DNA from 2 places in the Planococcus liqunii genome. Region 2 is predicted to be linked to the other one. Evidence: predicted binding sites of a transcription regulator. Region 2 holds the regulator's gene; the other holds the start of a gene.
What was found. The regulator LexA, encoded in region 2, represses DNA repair genes until DNA is damaged. The targets are predictions, from matches to a motif close to CGAACATATGTTCG.
Positions count from the first base shown of each region.

Region 1: a site for LexA is predicted at 3,022-3,035, ahead of QWY22_RS05955 (YhjD family protein). Genes of this name have one in related genera too.

Region 1 covers NZ_CP129238.1:1,187,822-1,195,921, reverse strand. The annotation lists gene uvrB (excinuclease ABC subunit UvrB) at 1-1,425, opposite strand, end outside; gene QWY22_RS05965 (IDEAL domain-containing protein) at 1,568-1,807, opposite strand; gene QWY22_RS05960 (competence protein ComK) at 1,985-2,539, shown strand; gene QWY22_RS05955 (YhjD family protein) at 2,632-3,000, opposite strand; gene QWY22_RS05950 (ABC1 kinase family protein) at 3,120-4,736, opposite strand; gene QWY22_RS05945 (enoyl-CoA hydratase-related protein) at 4,838-5,614, shown strand; gene QWY22_RS05940 (DUF5658 family protein) at 5,857-6,180, shown strand; gene QWY22_RS05935 (S9 family peptidase) at 6,880-8,100, opposite strand, start outside.
Region 2 covers NZ_CP129238.1:2,425,203-2,433,302, forward strand. The annotation lists gene QWY22_RS12310 (alpha/beta hydrolase) at 1-754, shown strand, start outside; gene QWY22_RS12315 (hypothetical protein) at 778-1,050, opposite strand; gene QWY22_RS12320 (YneF family protein) at 1,196-1,438, opposite strand; gene tkt (transketolase) at 1,571-3,574, opposite strand; gene QWY22_RS12330 (DUF896 domain-containing protein) at 3,662-3,895, opposite strand; gene QWY22_RS12335 (YneB family resolvase-like protein) at 3,953-4,606, opposite strand; gene yneA (cell division suppressor protein YneA) at 4,603-4,920, opposite strand; gene lexA (transcriptional repressor LexA) at 5,088-5,708, shown strand; gene QWY22_RS12350 (class I SAM-dependent methyltransferase) at 5,815-6,546, opposite strand; gene QWY22_RS12355 (hypothetical protein) at 6,627-6,821, opposite strand; gene QWY22_RS12360 (hypothetical protein) at 6,881-7,306, opposite strand; gene QWY22_RS12365 (hypothetical protein) at 7,448-7,648, opposite strand; gene QWY22_RS12370 (hypothetical protein) at 7,756-7,980, opposite strand.

The DNA of each region.
Region 1 (8,100 bases), 1.2 Mb from region 2:
CAGGTAATTGACTTTAATCCCTGCTTCTTTCAAATAAGCCGTCAGGTCTTCGGACATTTTCTTCGTTAATGTTGTTACGAGCACCCGTTCATTTCTTTCCGTGCGCTGGCGGATTTCATCCATTAAGTCATCGATCTGGCCTTCGATCGGACGCACTTCAATGGTCGGATCCAACAGTCCGGTCGGCCGGATAATCTGTTCCACCATTTCCGGTGTATGTTCCAATTCATATGGCCCCGGCGTTGCGGAAACAAAAACGGCCTGATGGATATGCTTTTCAAATTCATCGAATGTCAGCGGCCGGTTGTCCATCGCTGAAGGCAGGCGGAAACCATGGTCGACCAACACTTTCTTGCGTGCCTGGTCACCGTTGAACATGCCGCGGACCTGCGGCAGCGTGACATGGCTTTCATCGACTACCAGCAGGAAATCTTCCGGGAAGTAATCGATGAGCGTGTAAGGCTGGGCGCCTGGAGGGCGCAGCGTCAAGTGGCGGGAATAGTTTTCGATGCCTGAGCAAAAGCCCATTTCCCGCATCATTTCCAAATCGTAGCGTGTGCGCTGTTCAAGGCGCTGCGCTTCAAGCAGTTTATCTTCTGCACGCATTTCTTTTAAGCGTTCTTCCAGTTCCGCTTCAATATTTTCAATGGCTTTCACCATTTTTTCTTCTCGGGTAACGAAGTGGGATGCCGGGAAGATCGCGACATGTTCCCGCTCGCCGATAATTTCACCGGTCAACGCATCCACTTCACGGATCCGATCGATTTCATCTCCAAAAAACTCAACACGCAGACAGCGTTCATCGCGTGATGCCGGAAAAATTTCCACTACGTCTCCGCGAACGCGGAAAGTTCCGCGGATGAAGTTGATGTCGTTTCGCTCATACTGGACATCCACCAATTTCCGCAGCAGCTGATTGCGTTCGATTTCCATTCCTTTCCGGAGAGAAACGACAAGCTCCCGGTACTCTTTAGGAGAACCGAGGCCGTAAATGCAGGATACGGAAGCAATGACAATGACATCATCCCGCTCAAACAACGAACTTGTCGCGGAGTGGCGAAGTTTGTCGATTTCATCGTTGATGCTTGCATCTTTTTCTATATACGTATCTGATTGGGGCACGTAAGCTTCCGGCTGATAGTAATCGTAATAACTGACAAAATATTCAACCGCGTTATCCGGAAAGAATTCCTTGAATTCACTGTAAAGCTGCCCTGCCAATGTTTTGTTGTGCGCCATGACGAGCGTCGGCTTTTTCACTTGCTGAATGACATTCGACATGGTGTAAGTTTTCCCTGTACCTGTTGCACCGAGCAAAGTCTGGCAACGCTTGCCATTAATGATGCCTTGTGTAAGTTCTGCTATGGCTGCAGGCTGATCTCCTGCCGGCTCATAAGGTGCCTGGAGTTTAAATTCCTGTTTCATCTTAACGTCCTCCCGTTTGTTTCGCTGTCCCTATTTTATCATATGCCCTAAAAATCCCCTAACAAAAAGCGAACGTATGTTTTTTGAGGCATCTTTTTTGAAGCAAAATAAAAAAACCGCCCCTTAAGGGCGGTTTTGATTTTTATTCATCTTCGCACTTTAAAGCCTGCAATTGGGCTGAATAAGTGGCAAATGCTTCACGGTCGTTGTTGTCCAGGGCTTGGTCGATAAGCGTCATGAGCTGTTCTTCCTGCTGTGAGCGGTGTACATGCTTCAAGAATAGATCCAGATAAATATCGTTCAGCAGTTTTTCCGCTTCAGTGATTTTCTTCGTTTGAGCCATCGCTTTCATGAAGTCAGCATAAGAATAATAGTTTTCCATTCTTCATCACCCCGAATGCTTTTCATTAGTATACATGATAAAGCTATCAACAATCAATTGTTTTTTGAAAATTCTAATGAAATAGAAAAAATTTTATTTTTGAAATAAAAACAATTGAAAATCTTCCATTTATTGTTACAATAATATTTGTATAGTAAATTTGGGGGGTATAGCATAATGGGTAAAAGGAATCATCAGCCCTCTTCTTATACGGTGTGCAGCAATACATACGCACTTTTGCCGTATATAGACGGCAATCGCAGCTGGACACGTGTTATTGAAGATCGAAGCGAGTTTGTCGTAGAAGAGTCCGTTTACAAAACAGTCAGTTCTTCATGCAGTTTTTATAGGGGTTCACTGGAGAGCGCGACTCTCTATTCCCAAAAAGCAGTCCGCGTCAAACACAAGCCGCCCATTATTATCGGGGAGTATTATGGCAATCCGCTTCTCTTCTTCCCTACGCATTCTCCGAAAAACAAAGAATCAGTGTGGCTCAATTTTGACGCCGTCGAATTGGTGGAAAGCGATGACAGCGGAAAAGGCAGCATTGTGTATTTAAGCAATGGCGTAACCGTTCCTCTCGATGTATCTCCGATCGCTTTAAGGAATCAGCATTCCTTTGCTGGATCGTTGCGCCGTTATTTTAAAAATGCACAGCAGGTTCATCAACACCAAATGGTCTATTTGACAAAGCGCCGATATCCCCCTAGAAGACAACATCCTCTCGATTAAGTTTTCCAGTTGAAACGGCAAAAAAGCAGGCAGAAGCCGAGGTATTCCATCGGCTTCTTTTTTATGCCTGCTTTTTTGCAAGCTCTCTTCTCCTACCAGATTTGCCGATTGGACATCGCTAAATACACACGCAGCAATTCTTCCACCCGGTTGCGCAAGCGCAAGTTCAAATAACGCCGGTGGTCCTCGTAGCCGCCGTGGTAAAAGACGTACTCGGTAAATGTATCATCTCCAATTCCCCTGATCATTTTCATGTGGTGCTTGCGCATATGGATCTTCGTTTCCTGCAGCTCTTTTTGGACAAGCTTGATTGCGTTGTCCACCAGTTCAATGTATGGCCGCTTCAACTTAAAAGTTCCTTTTTCGAATAAAGACCGGTCGCGTTCGAGGATGATAAGCACCATTGGCAAATAAATAGCTTTCTCAAAATGGACAACTTCCTCTTGTGAGATCAACGGCATGTTTTACACCTCCTCAAAAAGGGAACGTTTGTTCTTATTTTTAATTCTACCCTGAAATGGCCAAATTGCAAGACTTGCCAAAAAAAATCTGCGCCCGGTAAGGCACAGATTTTTCGTTCTTATTTGATTGAGCGATAAGTCCACAGCGATCCGGCAAAAAACACACCGGAGACCCAGATGAGCGGTTCATGAGAAAACCAGACGGCTGTTGAGATACCGAAAAACGACAAAATCGTGAAAATGCCGGCAAACATGCGGCTCTGCAAGTCCCGCTGATGCTCCCGTTCACGGCCATCCCGGTTTTCCAGGTAATGGCGCAGCCGTTCCGGTTCTTCCAGGTAATTGATTACTTTCTGCGGGAACACGCGCAAAGGCCCTGATGCGTTCAGCACCCAGCGGAGAACATCGGCACGGCCGAATACACGCTTTTCTTCCTGCTGGGAAGATGCCCATTCGATGACGCGCGGCCGTGCCAGCGCCAGCAAATCGATTCCCGGGTCAAGCACGTTCAGCACCCCGACAAAAATGGAGGCTGCCCGGCCAAAAAAAGCAAACTCAGCCGGCAGCTGGACAGGCTGGGTGCGCACAATATTCTGCATGTCTTTGAACAGCCGTTCCACTACGAAGCTGTCCATCTGCATCAATTCGTTCGATTCATAGGCGGCGACTAAGCGTGCGATGGTATCGGCCAGCAGCTCGCGGTCGGCCTGCGGCAGCAGAAAGCGCAATTCTTCAAGCGCATCAATCACTTGATCATAATTCTTGAAGATAATGCCTTCGGCAATCCGCAGCACTGCCTGAGAATCCTTTTTCGTGATGGTGCCAGTCATGCCAAAATCGATCAGCACAATCGTGCCGTCCGGTTTCAGCAACACATTGCCCCCGTGCGGATCTGCATGGAACTGACCGCCGTAAAGGACTTGCTCAAGAAACAGGATGAACAAACGCTCGGCAATTTCATGGCGGTCGAGTTCGTTCTTTTCAATAAAGGCCAAATCCGTGATGCGTGCTCCTTCGATCCATTCCATCGCCAGTACACGGCAGGTCGAGATTTCATCAAAATAAACCGGGAAGCGAATGCCTTGCATTTCGGAAAAACGGTCTGCGAACGATCGCCCGCTTTGCAGTTCCTGAAGGAAATTCAGTTCGGCACCGATGGTCTCGGTCATTTCCCGGAACAATTGATTGAAATTGATTTGCTTTGAAAGCGGCGTAAAGGTCTTCATAAACCAGATAACGATGCGCATCGCCTGAAAATCTGCCCGCAGCAGCCGGTCGGTTCCCGGACGTTGGACTTTCAGCGCAACAATCGTGCCGTCTTTCAATACACCCTTATATACTTCTCCAATGGAAGCCGAAGCTACAGCACTTGCCGACAGCTCAGACAAATAACTGGTATACGGGGAATTCCATTCCGATTCAAGCACCGAAACAATTTTTTCCCGCGCCACTGATGGCACCCGGTCAGTCAGCCCTTCCAGTTCCTCCAAAAAAGACGGCGGCATGATATCAGCCCGGGTGGACAAGAACTGCCCCATTTTAATCATCAGACCACCCAGTTTTAAGGCGAGTGTCTTGTATTGCTTCGCTTGCTTGGTAACCAGCCGGTTCCACTTTTCCTCAACAATCGGATTCCACCTGCCGCGGTACCGGCGCTGAAAAAGCGTCGCCTGCGTATAAAATTTAATAGCCATATAAACAATTCGATAAATGCGGATAAACGTGATACGGTTCATACAGAAATCCCCTCTCTGCGCTTTATTATAGAGCGGGTTGGCGGAATAGTCCAAAAAATGGTATGTTTTTAATGGATGGAATGATACTAAGGGGGATGGAAATGGACACAATTCATTACGAACAACACGGCAATCTGGCATTTGTCACCTTGAACCGGCCGGATTCCATGAATGCTTTCAATTATGACATGCTAGCCGAGCTTGGCCAGGTGGTCGAAGCAATCCGCATCAATCCGGATATCCGCGTCGTGATCTTCACCGGCGCCGGCGAAAAAGCGTTTAGCGTTGGAGCCGATTTGAAAGAACGCAAAACGCTCACTGAACAACATGTGAAGCGCAATATCTTTAAAATCGGAGAAGTCTTTACCACGATTGAAAATTTGCCGCAGCCGACAATTGCCATGATGAACGGTTTTGCCTTCGGGGGCGGTATGGAACTGGCGCTGGCCTGCGATTTCCGCATCATTACAGATGATACACTGCTCGGTTTGACCGAAACCAGCCTGGCCATTATTCCGGGAGCCGGCGGCACACAGCGGCTGCCGCGTTTAATCGGAGAATCCAAAGCAATGGAATTGATTTTGACGGCACGCCGCTTAAAGTCGGCTGAAGCTTTGGCATACGGGCTTGTCACCAAAGTGGCGCCGCGCGCTGAACTGGTGGACGTCACCGCCCAATTCGCCGATATGATGCTGTCCAATGGACCGATTGCTCTGCAGCAGGCGAAATTTGCCATCAAGAATGGCATGAATGCAGACTTGCAGACGGGCTTGAATATCGAACGCAAAGCTTACGAGCTGACCATTCCGACTGAAGATCGGGTCGAGGCCCTTATGGCGTTCAGCGAAAAACGGAAACCTGTTTTTAAAGGCAAATAAGTGCGAGTCACAAAACAAACGAAGAAGGAGCGCCTCCTAGAGCCGCTCCTTCTTTTTCTATGCATTTAAAAATCCGCCAATCAGGTTATATGGACTATTAAAAATAAAATTAATATAAAATTAAATATTTTCTAGTCAGAAATGACTAACCTTTGCGATGATTGGGTATTTCTTTTAGTAACGTCTACAAATCAGAGGACTCTATTGTTTATATCGGAACAACTATACGCAGGAGGTGACATATGGCCGTACTTGAGCGAAGCACTCCTTTAAAAATCCCTGTCTGGACGCTTGGTATTTTGAATGTCTTGGACGGCATGCTGACTTTCTTCGGCCTCAGCTTAGGCTATATAACAGAAGGCAACCCTTTACTGAGCTCCCTTTCGCCATTCGCCATTTTAACCATCAAGCTGTTCTTATCGCTATGCCTGTTTAGCCTGCTTTTAACGCCTTTCATTGCCATTCGGGCCCGCCACTGGCGCTATCTGCTGCTATCTGCAAATATTCTCTACTCCATGATCCTTATCCTTCATGCCAGCTGGCTCATCCTCGTCGCCATCGCCTAATGCTCATTGCTTCGTATCCGGTTATTTGCATAAAGAAGACGCCCAACGGCAGTTGGGCGTCTCAGACTCTAGACCAAGTCCAGATCAAATGAATAAAGCTGTATAAAATCAACCGGACTGACCACTTCGCTTTCCGTGGGCTCGGCCTCAGTCTCCTCGTCGCTTTGAAAACCCGATGCTCCTGTTTCTGCATCGCTTCGCTAGCTTCGAAACATGAAAGAGCGTTGCATCACTGCGCTAGCTTCGTCGCAAAGACTTGGCCTCACTACCTTCGGCCAATGTCTTGCCTGCGGGGCCTTCGACCTGAGTCGCTCCGTCGCGTTGCTCCTCCACTGCTCCCACAGGAGTCTCCGTGGCCAGCCCGGTTGGGCGTCTCTCTTCTATAAAGAAAGTGAAGAGTCATCCGATTGAAACTCAGCCAGTTCGCGAAAGGAAAAAAGCGACACCTCTGGGCAGCCTCCAAGTTAAGGGTCCGGAGTGGAAGCCGGCGACTCCTGCGGGAGTAGTGCGAGTCCTAAGACCCCGCAGGGAGCGCTAGCGAGCGAGGAGGCTTGGGCCGCACCCCGCGGAAAGCGTCCGGCTGAAACGGAGGATCCGGGATGTCCTTTTATATTTTTATTCATCCATGACGTACGAAAATTCTTTCGTCTACAAGCTCAGATGTCCAACAAAAGTTGGGGGTCTTTAAAATTCCGTTCCTTATAGGTATTTCTCCATCCAGCCGGCAATTTGCTCAAGGCGGGCAAAACGGAGGTTCGGTTTGCCGGTGCGCGACAGGTTATGGTCCGCTTCCGGGAAACGCACAAATTCGGTTTCTTTGCCCATGCTCTTCAACGTGACATACAGCTGTTCCGACTGCTCGATCGGGCAGCGGAAATCGTTCTCCGAATGAAGAATCAGCAGAGGCGTCTCGACGTCTTTTGCATATTTCAGCGGCGAGTGATGCCACAAAGTCTCGACATCGGTCATGTCCGCACCAATTTGCCAATCACTGAAATAGTAGCCGATGTCTGAGACGCCGTAAAATGACACCCAGTTGGAAATCGAGCGTTGGGTAACGGCCGCTTTAAAGCGATCGGTATGGCCGACAATCCAATTGGTCATAAAGCCGCCGTAGCTGCCGCCGGTCACGCCCAGGCGATTTTCATCGATCCAGCTATGCTGGCCCACGATTCCTTCAAGCGATTTCATGATGTCTTCATAATCTCCGCCGCCGTAATCGCCGCGCACTGCATCGACGAACTCTTGGCTGTAGCCGTGGCTGCCGCGCGGGTTGACGTACAATACGCCGAAGCCGCGCGCCGCCAGCACCTGCATTTCATGGAAGAACGTATTGGCATACATGGCATGCGGGCCTCCGTGAATGTTCACCACAAGCGGGTATTTCTCGCCTTCTTTAAAGCCGCGCGGTTTCATGAGCCAGCCATGGATGGTCCAGCCTTTTGCACCATCTGCGACAATGGCCACCGGCTCAATCAGTTCCGTTTCTTCCAGATAGGTTTTATTAAACTCGGTTAATGGTTCCCGTTCTCCAGTGGCAATTGTCAGTTTGTACAATTCGCCGGGATTCACCGGATCGCTGATCGCCGCTACTGCAAACACGCCATCTCTTGAAATGTCATAGCCGTAAACATGTTCCATTTCGGGAGAAGCCGGGTAAATTGCCCCGTCAAGTGAAGCAAAATACAAGCGGACGTCGCCCATTGTGGAGACTTGGAAATACAGATGGTCATCTTGTGTCCATACCATGGCCGGTGCTGCTGCCCCTTGCTGATGATCCGCTACCACATAATCGCCGACCGGTGCATCGAGCCCTTCCGTCAAGCATACGATTGATTGCTGCGCTGCATCGTATACGTAAATATCGGTATGGGACGCGTTCTCAAATTGGCGCGTGCTGCCGACAAAAGCAATTTTCGA
Region 2 (8,100 bases):
ATGGATCGAATCGGAAAACGGCTATCCCATCAAAGCGATTTTTCTGGAGCCGCACAACACGAATCGTTATGTCATTATCTGCCACGGCGTTACTGAAACAAAAGTGAACTCGTTTAAATATGCCCGTATGTTTGAACGGCTCGGCTTTAATTCTGTCGTATACGACCATCGCCGCCACGGTGACACCGGAGGAAAAACCACCAGCTTTGGCCATTACGAAAAACTGGACTTAAAAGCAGTCGTTGAAGCGCTGAAACTGCACGCCGGCCCTGACTTGGTATTCGGCATACACGGAGAATCGATGGGAGCGGCGACAACGCTCCTCTATGCCGGCATGGAAGACAACGCGGCTTTTTACATTGCCGATTGCGCCTATTCGGATATTTCCAAGCAAATCCTGCATGTCATGAAAACGACTACGCCGCTGCGCACTTCACTTGCTTTGAAACTGGCGGCCGTGTTCATGAAACTGCGGGACGGCTATTCCATCAGTACGGTGTCCCCGATTGATGCGGTCCCGACTATTAAAAAGCCGGTTCTGTTCATCCATAGCCTCAATGATGAGTTCGTTTTGCCGGAAATGTCGCGGGAAATGTATGAGCTGAAGAACGGTCCCAAAGCACTCAAAGTGTTCGACGAAGGGGCACACGCCCAGTCATTCAACAAGAATCCGGAAGAATACGAAGCAACGGTCGCAGATTTTTTAATGGAAAATGGGCTGTTGTCGTCCGAAACGCAAAAAAGCACTCATTGAGAGTGCTTTTTTTCATACCTGCTTTATTTCTTTTTATTCAGCACCAACTTCAGTCCGGCTTCGGCTTCTGCGCCAATGAAAAATTCCACGACCGGTCCGGTTCTGGCCACTCCTTTTACATGCAGTTCGATCGTATCCAGACTGTAATCCGACAAGCCCTTCACCATCTCATTGATTTGGTCCATTGACACCGGCAGCACTTTCCCCGCTCCTGCCGTATTGAAACTTTCTTGTTCTTTGCTGTCTTCTTTTTCAATCACCGGCATGTAAAAGACGAACTCTTCTTGTTCAGGCATACTGTTCCCTCCCATTTCTGAAGTTCTTTCAGTCTCCTTTTACCTGTTTGGCGCTCCATTGAAACGTTGGGCGCCATTCAATCCGCCAAATGCCTTTGCGCACTCAATTTTGGCCATGAAAAAAAGCACTCTATGTGAGTGCTTCTTATTTTTTAGCTGGTTTTCCAGGTTTAGTTGACGCTTTATTCATTTGAGCCATCATTTGGTTGATTTTTTTCTGAGACGGTTTTTGTCCCATTTGCATCATCATGATTCGCAGCATTTCTTCATTGATTGGTGGATTGTCTTGCAAATATTTCATCATGTATCGGCGAGCGATATAGAATCCAAGTGCAACACCTGCGAGTAAAGCCACGATTACGATTAAGATCCAAATCCATGTATCCATTCTTGTTACCTCCTTCGTGTTGCGTAAATAAGTAGTGCACCACAATGGATTATACTATAAATCCGTTCCTGTGACCATAAGATGAAAATAATAAAAGCGGAAGCAATCTTCCGCTTCCGCTTTTCTGTCATATTATTGTTCGTTGATCAAATTCTTGACTTTGTTGACCACGTTTTCTGGAGTAAAGCCGAATTCTTTCATGATGCGCTCGCCCGGTGCACTTGCACCGAAGCGGTCGATGGAAAGGATATCGCCTTCATCGCCAGTGTAGCGTTCCCAGCCGAATGATGATCCCATTTCGATCGCCAAACGTTTTTTCACTGTTTTTGGAATGACGGACTGTTTGTATTCTTTGTCTTGTTTCTCGAAACGGTCCCAAGAAGGCATCGATACAACAGAAACCGAAATTCCTTCTTCAGCCAATTGCTTCTGTGCTGCTACAGCAAGGCTGACTTCAGATCCAGTCGCAAGAAGCAATGCTTGCGGGTTTTCTGCAGGAGAAACCACATACGCACCTTTTTCCACGCCGCTTTCTGAAAGCTCGCCTGAATGCTCAAGCACTGGCAAGTCCTGGCGGGAAAGAACAAGCAAAGTTGGAGTTGTTTTTGCAGTCAATGCCAACTTCCAAGCTGCTTTTGTTTCGTTTGCATCTGCTGGACGGACAACGCTCAAATTCGGCATTGCACGAAGTGACGCAAGATGTTCAACCGGCTCGTGAGTCGGTCCATCTTCCCCGACCGCTACGCTGTCGTGTGTAAATACAAATGTTACTGGAAGTCCCATCAGTGCCGCCAAACGGATGGCTGGGCGTACGTAGTCGCTGAATACGAAGAACGTGCCGCCGAATACATGAAGGCCGCCGTGAAGCGCCATGCCGTTTAACGCAGTACCCATCGCAAATTCACGTACTCCAAACCAGATATTGCGTCCGGCTGGGTTTTCAGCGTCAAAGTCGCCTCCGCCTTTGATGTTGGTTTTGTTAGATCCTGCAAGGTCCGCACTGCCTCCGAAGAACGAAGGAACCGCTTTGGCAATGGCATTGACCATATCGCCAGAAGACGCACGCGTCGCTTGCTTCTTGCCAACTTCATAAGTCGGGAATTCCGCATCGAAGTTTTCAGGAAGTTCACCTTTGATCGCTTTTTGAAGTTGAGCCGCAAGTTCCGGATGCTCGGATTCGTACTGTTTGTAAAGCTCGTTCCAAGCTGCTTCCGCTTTGCCGCCAAGCTCATCTGTTGCTTGTTTGAATGTTTCATAGACTTCTTCAGGAACGTGGAAGTCCTGATCAAATGTCCACTTGTAGTATTCTTTAGCCAGTTTCATTTCGTCTTCGCCAAGTGGTGCACCGTGCGCATCTGCTTTACCGGATTTGTTTGGAGCTCCGTAGCCGATTACGGTTTTCACTTCAATGATTGTCGGTTTGTCGGATGACTGTTTAGCCTGAGCAATTTTTTCAGACAAATCGTCCAGCTCGTTGCCGTCGTTTACACGCAAGTAGTTCCAGCCATAAGACTCGAAACGTTTTTGAATGTCTTCCGAGAAACTCATGCTCAAGTCGCCATCAAGCGAAATGTCGTTGCTGTCATAAAGGACAACCAATTTGTTCAATTTCAAATGGCCGGCAAGTGAGATCGCTTCACCAGCAACACCTTCCATCAAATCCCCGTCTCCGCATAAAGCGAATGTGTGGTGGTCAACGATGTCCAGGTTTTCTTTATTGTATGTAGCTGCTAAATGGCGTTCTGCCATCGCCATTCCGACTGCCATCCCAATCCCTTGTCCAAGCGGGCCCGTAGTGGCTTCTACACCTTTCGTGTGGTGGTATTCAGGGTGTCCAGGTGTTTTGGAATCCCATTGGCGGAAGTTTTTGATTTCGTCCAATGACAAGCCATATCCGCTTAAGTGAAGCAAGCTATATAGAAGCATCGATCCGTGTCCAGCCGATAACACAAAACGGTCGCGGTTGAACCAGTCCGGATTGCTCGGGTTATGGTGCATGTGTTTAGTCCATAAAGTGTAAGCCATAGGAGCAGCGCCCATTGGCAATCCAGGGTGGCCCGAATTAGCTTTTTCGATAGCATCTATGGAAAGTGTGCGAATCGTAGTCACTGCAAGTTGATCTGCATGGTTTGACATAAAAAAACATCCTCTCTAATACAAAATTTCATCCCTTTCTAGTGTAGTCAACAATAGAAAAGAATACAAATAAAAAAAGAATAAGTATTAATTTAAATACTTATTCTCGCGGATATTTTTAATTTTGTCAGGCGTTACATCGTCGCCGTTCGGATCGATCACTTTTACGTTTTCAATTGTTCCGCGCATCGTTTTGCGGAAAACCTGCAAATATTCTTCCCGCAAGGAAGATTGCTCTTTTGCTTCTTCAACTGACAAGCCAGCAGTTTTCGATTTACGCGATAATTCGTTGATTCGCTTTAATTTATCTGGAGATAACATCAAATACCACCTTTCTTCTTTCATATCGTACAAAAGAAGAGGCATTTCTGCAATATATTAGCCCTGTTTCATCTGTTCAAATTCTTTATAGCGCCGATGGACGGTTGCTTTGCTGGCCTTGTAGCCAAACCCTTGCAAGGTGATCGCAATCTCATGGAAAGTCAATCCGTTTTCTTTCAGGCTGACAATTTGGTCAATCGGCAAATCAAGGCGTTCCCGGCCTTCCGGATTGCCTTTGCCTTTCAAGTTTTTTTCAGGTTTATAGCCATTTTCGACTGCGCGCTTCATGCCGCGCTTGATTTTGGCATTATGTATTTTCCGTTGATATTCTTCTACAATCGCTAAAATTTCCAGCACCATATCGTCCATATCGTTTAACGCGATTGGACCCCGGTCGGATAAGGTATACACTTCAACTCCGTATTTTTTCATGACATGCAAAAGAGCAATGCGGGCATGGCCTCGCCCAAGACGGGTTTCGTCCTGGACAAAGACCGCATCGATTTTTTCAGTCTTGATGCAATTCAGCATTTCGAGCAGACCTTCCCGGTCCATTTCATAGCCGCTATGCTGATCGGAAAAAATTTGGTCAACGATATACGATTGTTCAAATGCAAATTTCAGCAATTCTTCTTCTTGTCTTTCGAGCGAAGTTTCTTGAGTGTCTTTCGTGGTACTGACTCGGCAATAGATTAACGCAGTCTTTTTCATTCTGCATCACCTGCCAGCTTGATGGTTTCATCTGGGGCATATTTTAGTCGATCACTGGGAATCTTAATCGATTGACCGGCGACGATTTTCGAAGTAGTTAAACCGTTTTCCTTCATAATTTCGTCTATCCACTGCTGATGGGGAGTTTCACCGCTGAAAGATTCCGCTAATGTCCATAAAGTATCGCCTTCTTCAATTTGCACATGGCTCATTTGAGCTTCTTCGTTATTGTGGTTCACCACGGTAAAAATCGAAAATATAAGAATCAATGTAAATAATGCAGTAAAATAAGAATGTTTTTGGATAATTGTCATATGAACCGCCTCCTAGGAATGTGTGTTCGGAATATATGTTCTTATGTTAATGCGAACAAGTGTTTTTGTCAACAAATAAATTCGAACCTATGTTTGCATTTCAAAGCCCAAGTTGATATACTATGGGTAGAAAAACATAACTGAACAACTAAAAAGAGGTGAAACTGTTGAAAAAAGTATCGAAGCGCCAAGAAGATATTTTAACTTTCATAAAAGACGAAGTTCGGGCAAAAGGCTATCCGCCTTCCGTACGTGAAATTGGAGAAGCAGTTGGCTTGGCATCAAGTTCGACTGTCCATGGCCATTTGGCAAGATTGGAAAGCAAAGGCTTAATCCGGCGCGACCCGACAAAACCAAGAGCGATTGAAATTATCAGCACAGACGATGCGTTAATCGAAAAAAATCCTGTATTGCATGTGCCTTTGATCGGTAAAGTTACGGCAGGCTTGCCAATTACGGCTATTGAAAACGTGGAAGAATACTTCCCATTGCCGCAAAGCTACGGCACGGAAGAAGACCATATCTTCATGCTGGAAATTATGGGTGAAAGTATGATCGAAGCAGGCATCCTGAACGGGGACTACGTTGTTGTACGCCAGCAGCAGTCCGCAAACAATGGCGACATTGTTGTCGCAATGACTGCTGATGACGAAGCAACCGTCAAACGCTTTTTCCGCGAAGAAGGCTACTTCCGTTTGCAGCCTGAAAACTCCTCGATGGATCCGATTATCGTAGACCAAGTCTCCATTTTGGGCAAAGTCGTCGGCGTCTACCGCCAAATTCATTAAAAAAGATTGTTTCTTGTTAACCTATGCAAGAACCATGATGGCCCAAACGAAAAAACGCTGAGATTTTTTTCTCAGCGTTTTTTCATTTGGAATGACTTTGTGCTTTTTATTTTTCACACGAAAACACCAGCATGACCGGGATGCGCCGGCGCCGCTGATACTCTTCCTCGCTGGTGAACGATTGGCGGTCGGGTTCCCCTTCACGCAAAGCTTTCACTTTAAAACCGGCTCCTGTCAAAGCTGTAAAATAAGTTTCAATTGTCCGGTGGTGTTTGACGACGATTTTATCAATCCAAGGTTCTTTTCGTTCACCTTGGATAAAATAGTCATCGACCAGCCAGTTTTCTCTTCTTTCACCGGCTTGCTTGCTTTCAAATGACGAAGTCGTCAAAGGATGCTGAACACTGAACAGGAAATGGCCTTGTTCGTTTAAGCTTGCGTACACTTTGGCAAATAATGTTTCGACATCTTCTATATAGTGTATGGCAAAGCGGGACGTCACTACATCAAACCTTCCCTTTGGAAAAGGGTATTCTTCCATTGTCCCTTGAAAAAGAGTGCCAGAGGTCTCTTTTAAGGTTTCCTTCGCCAATAAGGCCATGGCTTCAGATCCCTCGACTCCTTCATAGGATACTGCTCCTGCAGCCATCAGTTCACGCCCGAAAGCGGCATCTCCACAACCCAAATCCAGGATGCGCTTCCCGCTCACATCTCCTAACAGTTCGAAAATGATCGGCTTTTCAATTGCATTGTTCGGGCTTTCTTGCCGCCCTCTGCGTTTTAAATAATTCGATAAAAAATCAGTTTGGTCATATACACTTGAGCCTTTGAATTCCAATGCTGCGATTCCCCCTTTGTTTTCTATCCCATTTTTTGGCTATAAAACAAGCATGCGCTGCGAGAGCGATGCTTGTTTTATCAAGATTCATTGACAACGATATATTTTACAAGATTAATCGTGATCCGGTAAATTTTTTTGCTTGCTTCATCCGTCACATCATATGTTCCGTTTGAAGGGATTTTGGCTAAAGCAGATTCTTTGTCTACAGCTTGTACAGAAAGAACAATCGTGTTGCCTTGGTCGAAATAAAATTCCACTTGAAATGTTTTCATTTGGTGACCTCCTCTGTTATTGCTTTAAGACGCTTCCTTCAGTGTAACATACCGGCAGGCTATTGCTGATTATATATTTCTTTATAGGCAATAACTTTCAGGGCCAGCATTTCTTCCTCCGTCAGTTTGCCTTCCAGTTTCTGCACGGCTTCCTGTGGCGTCATGGTGCCGCTTTGGACACCATTTCGTATCGTATTCAGTTCAGTCATGCCAACTTTTTGAACTAGTACCCGAGTCGCCTGTCCTGTTGTATTAAAGGGCAATGAACTTTCATCTGCTGCTTTTGCCTCTTCGATATACCCGGATAGCTCAGGATCGCTTTCTACATATTCCTTAACTTCATCCAGTTTCCCGCTGCTTTCCATTTGTTCAGTTGCCTCATCTACTATTTTCTCCGAAGCCATATTTGTTCCGAAATAATACACAGCAACGGCGCCTAAAGAAAACACAACGAGCAGTACAATTAAGACTTTCAATATTTTCATCTATGAATCCTCCAATTTATCTTTGCTATTAAGACGCTACTCCAGCAAAAAAGTTACAGTCTCTAAAATAGACAATACCCTGAACCTGGACTCTTTTCTAGAAAAGGATCCAGTTTCAGGGTGTTGAGGGTCAAAGCTCACTTAATTTTCGTTCTTCAGTTTCCGCTGCTCAGCTATCCACCAATCAATATGGTTTGAATCGAAAAAGATCATGTCTCCATATGCCTGGCTATGCGGAATCTTTCGTTGGGCCATAAAGTGCTGCACCCGCTCTTCGGTCATTGGGTAACCCACTGTTTCCAAATATTCCAGCAGATTTTTTATCCCTTGTATCTTTTTCATTTAATCACCCCCACAAAATCCTCCTGGCACATATGCCACAGAAAATTCAGTACGAGTTATTAACATATTAAAAGGGTACTTTTATTCATACCCGATATGCAGCTTTTTTAACCCCCTCTTCTCGAAGTGGTCACCGGTTCCGTGTAATTTTTGATTTTCACTAATTTAATGTCGGTTTTATTAAAAATATTCAATTCGCCAAAGACATCTTCAAATTGGACAATATTTTCAGAAAGAGCCATTGCAGCGACGTTTTCCCTCGACTCCGCTTCTACCGTTCTTTCAACTGTCAGCCCTTTTTCCAAAAAATACTGGATCACAAATTTTTTCACGGTCTCACCTCCTCTTTAAACTTTCTTCAATCATCTGCTTGAATCCTTTAAAAACCAACGAATTTCAGCGATTTTCACTATTTCGGAAAAAGTCAGCAGCTTATACGTATCTAAAAAAGC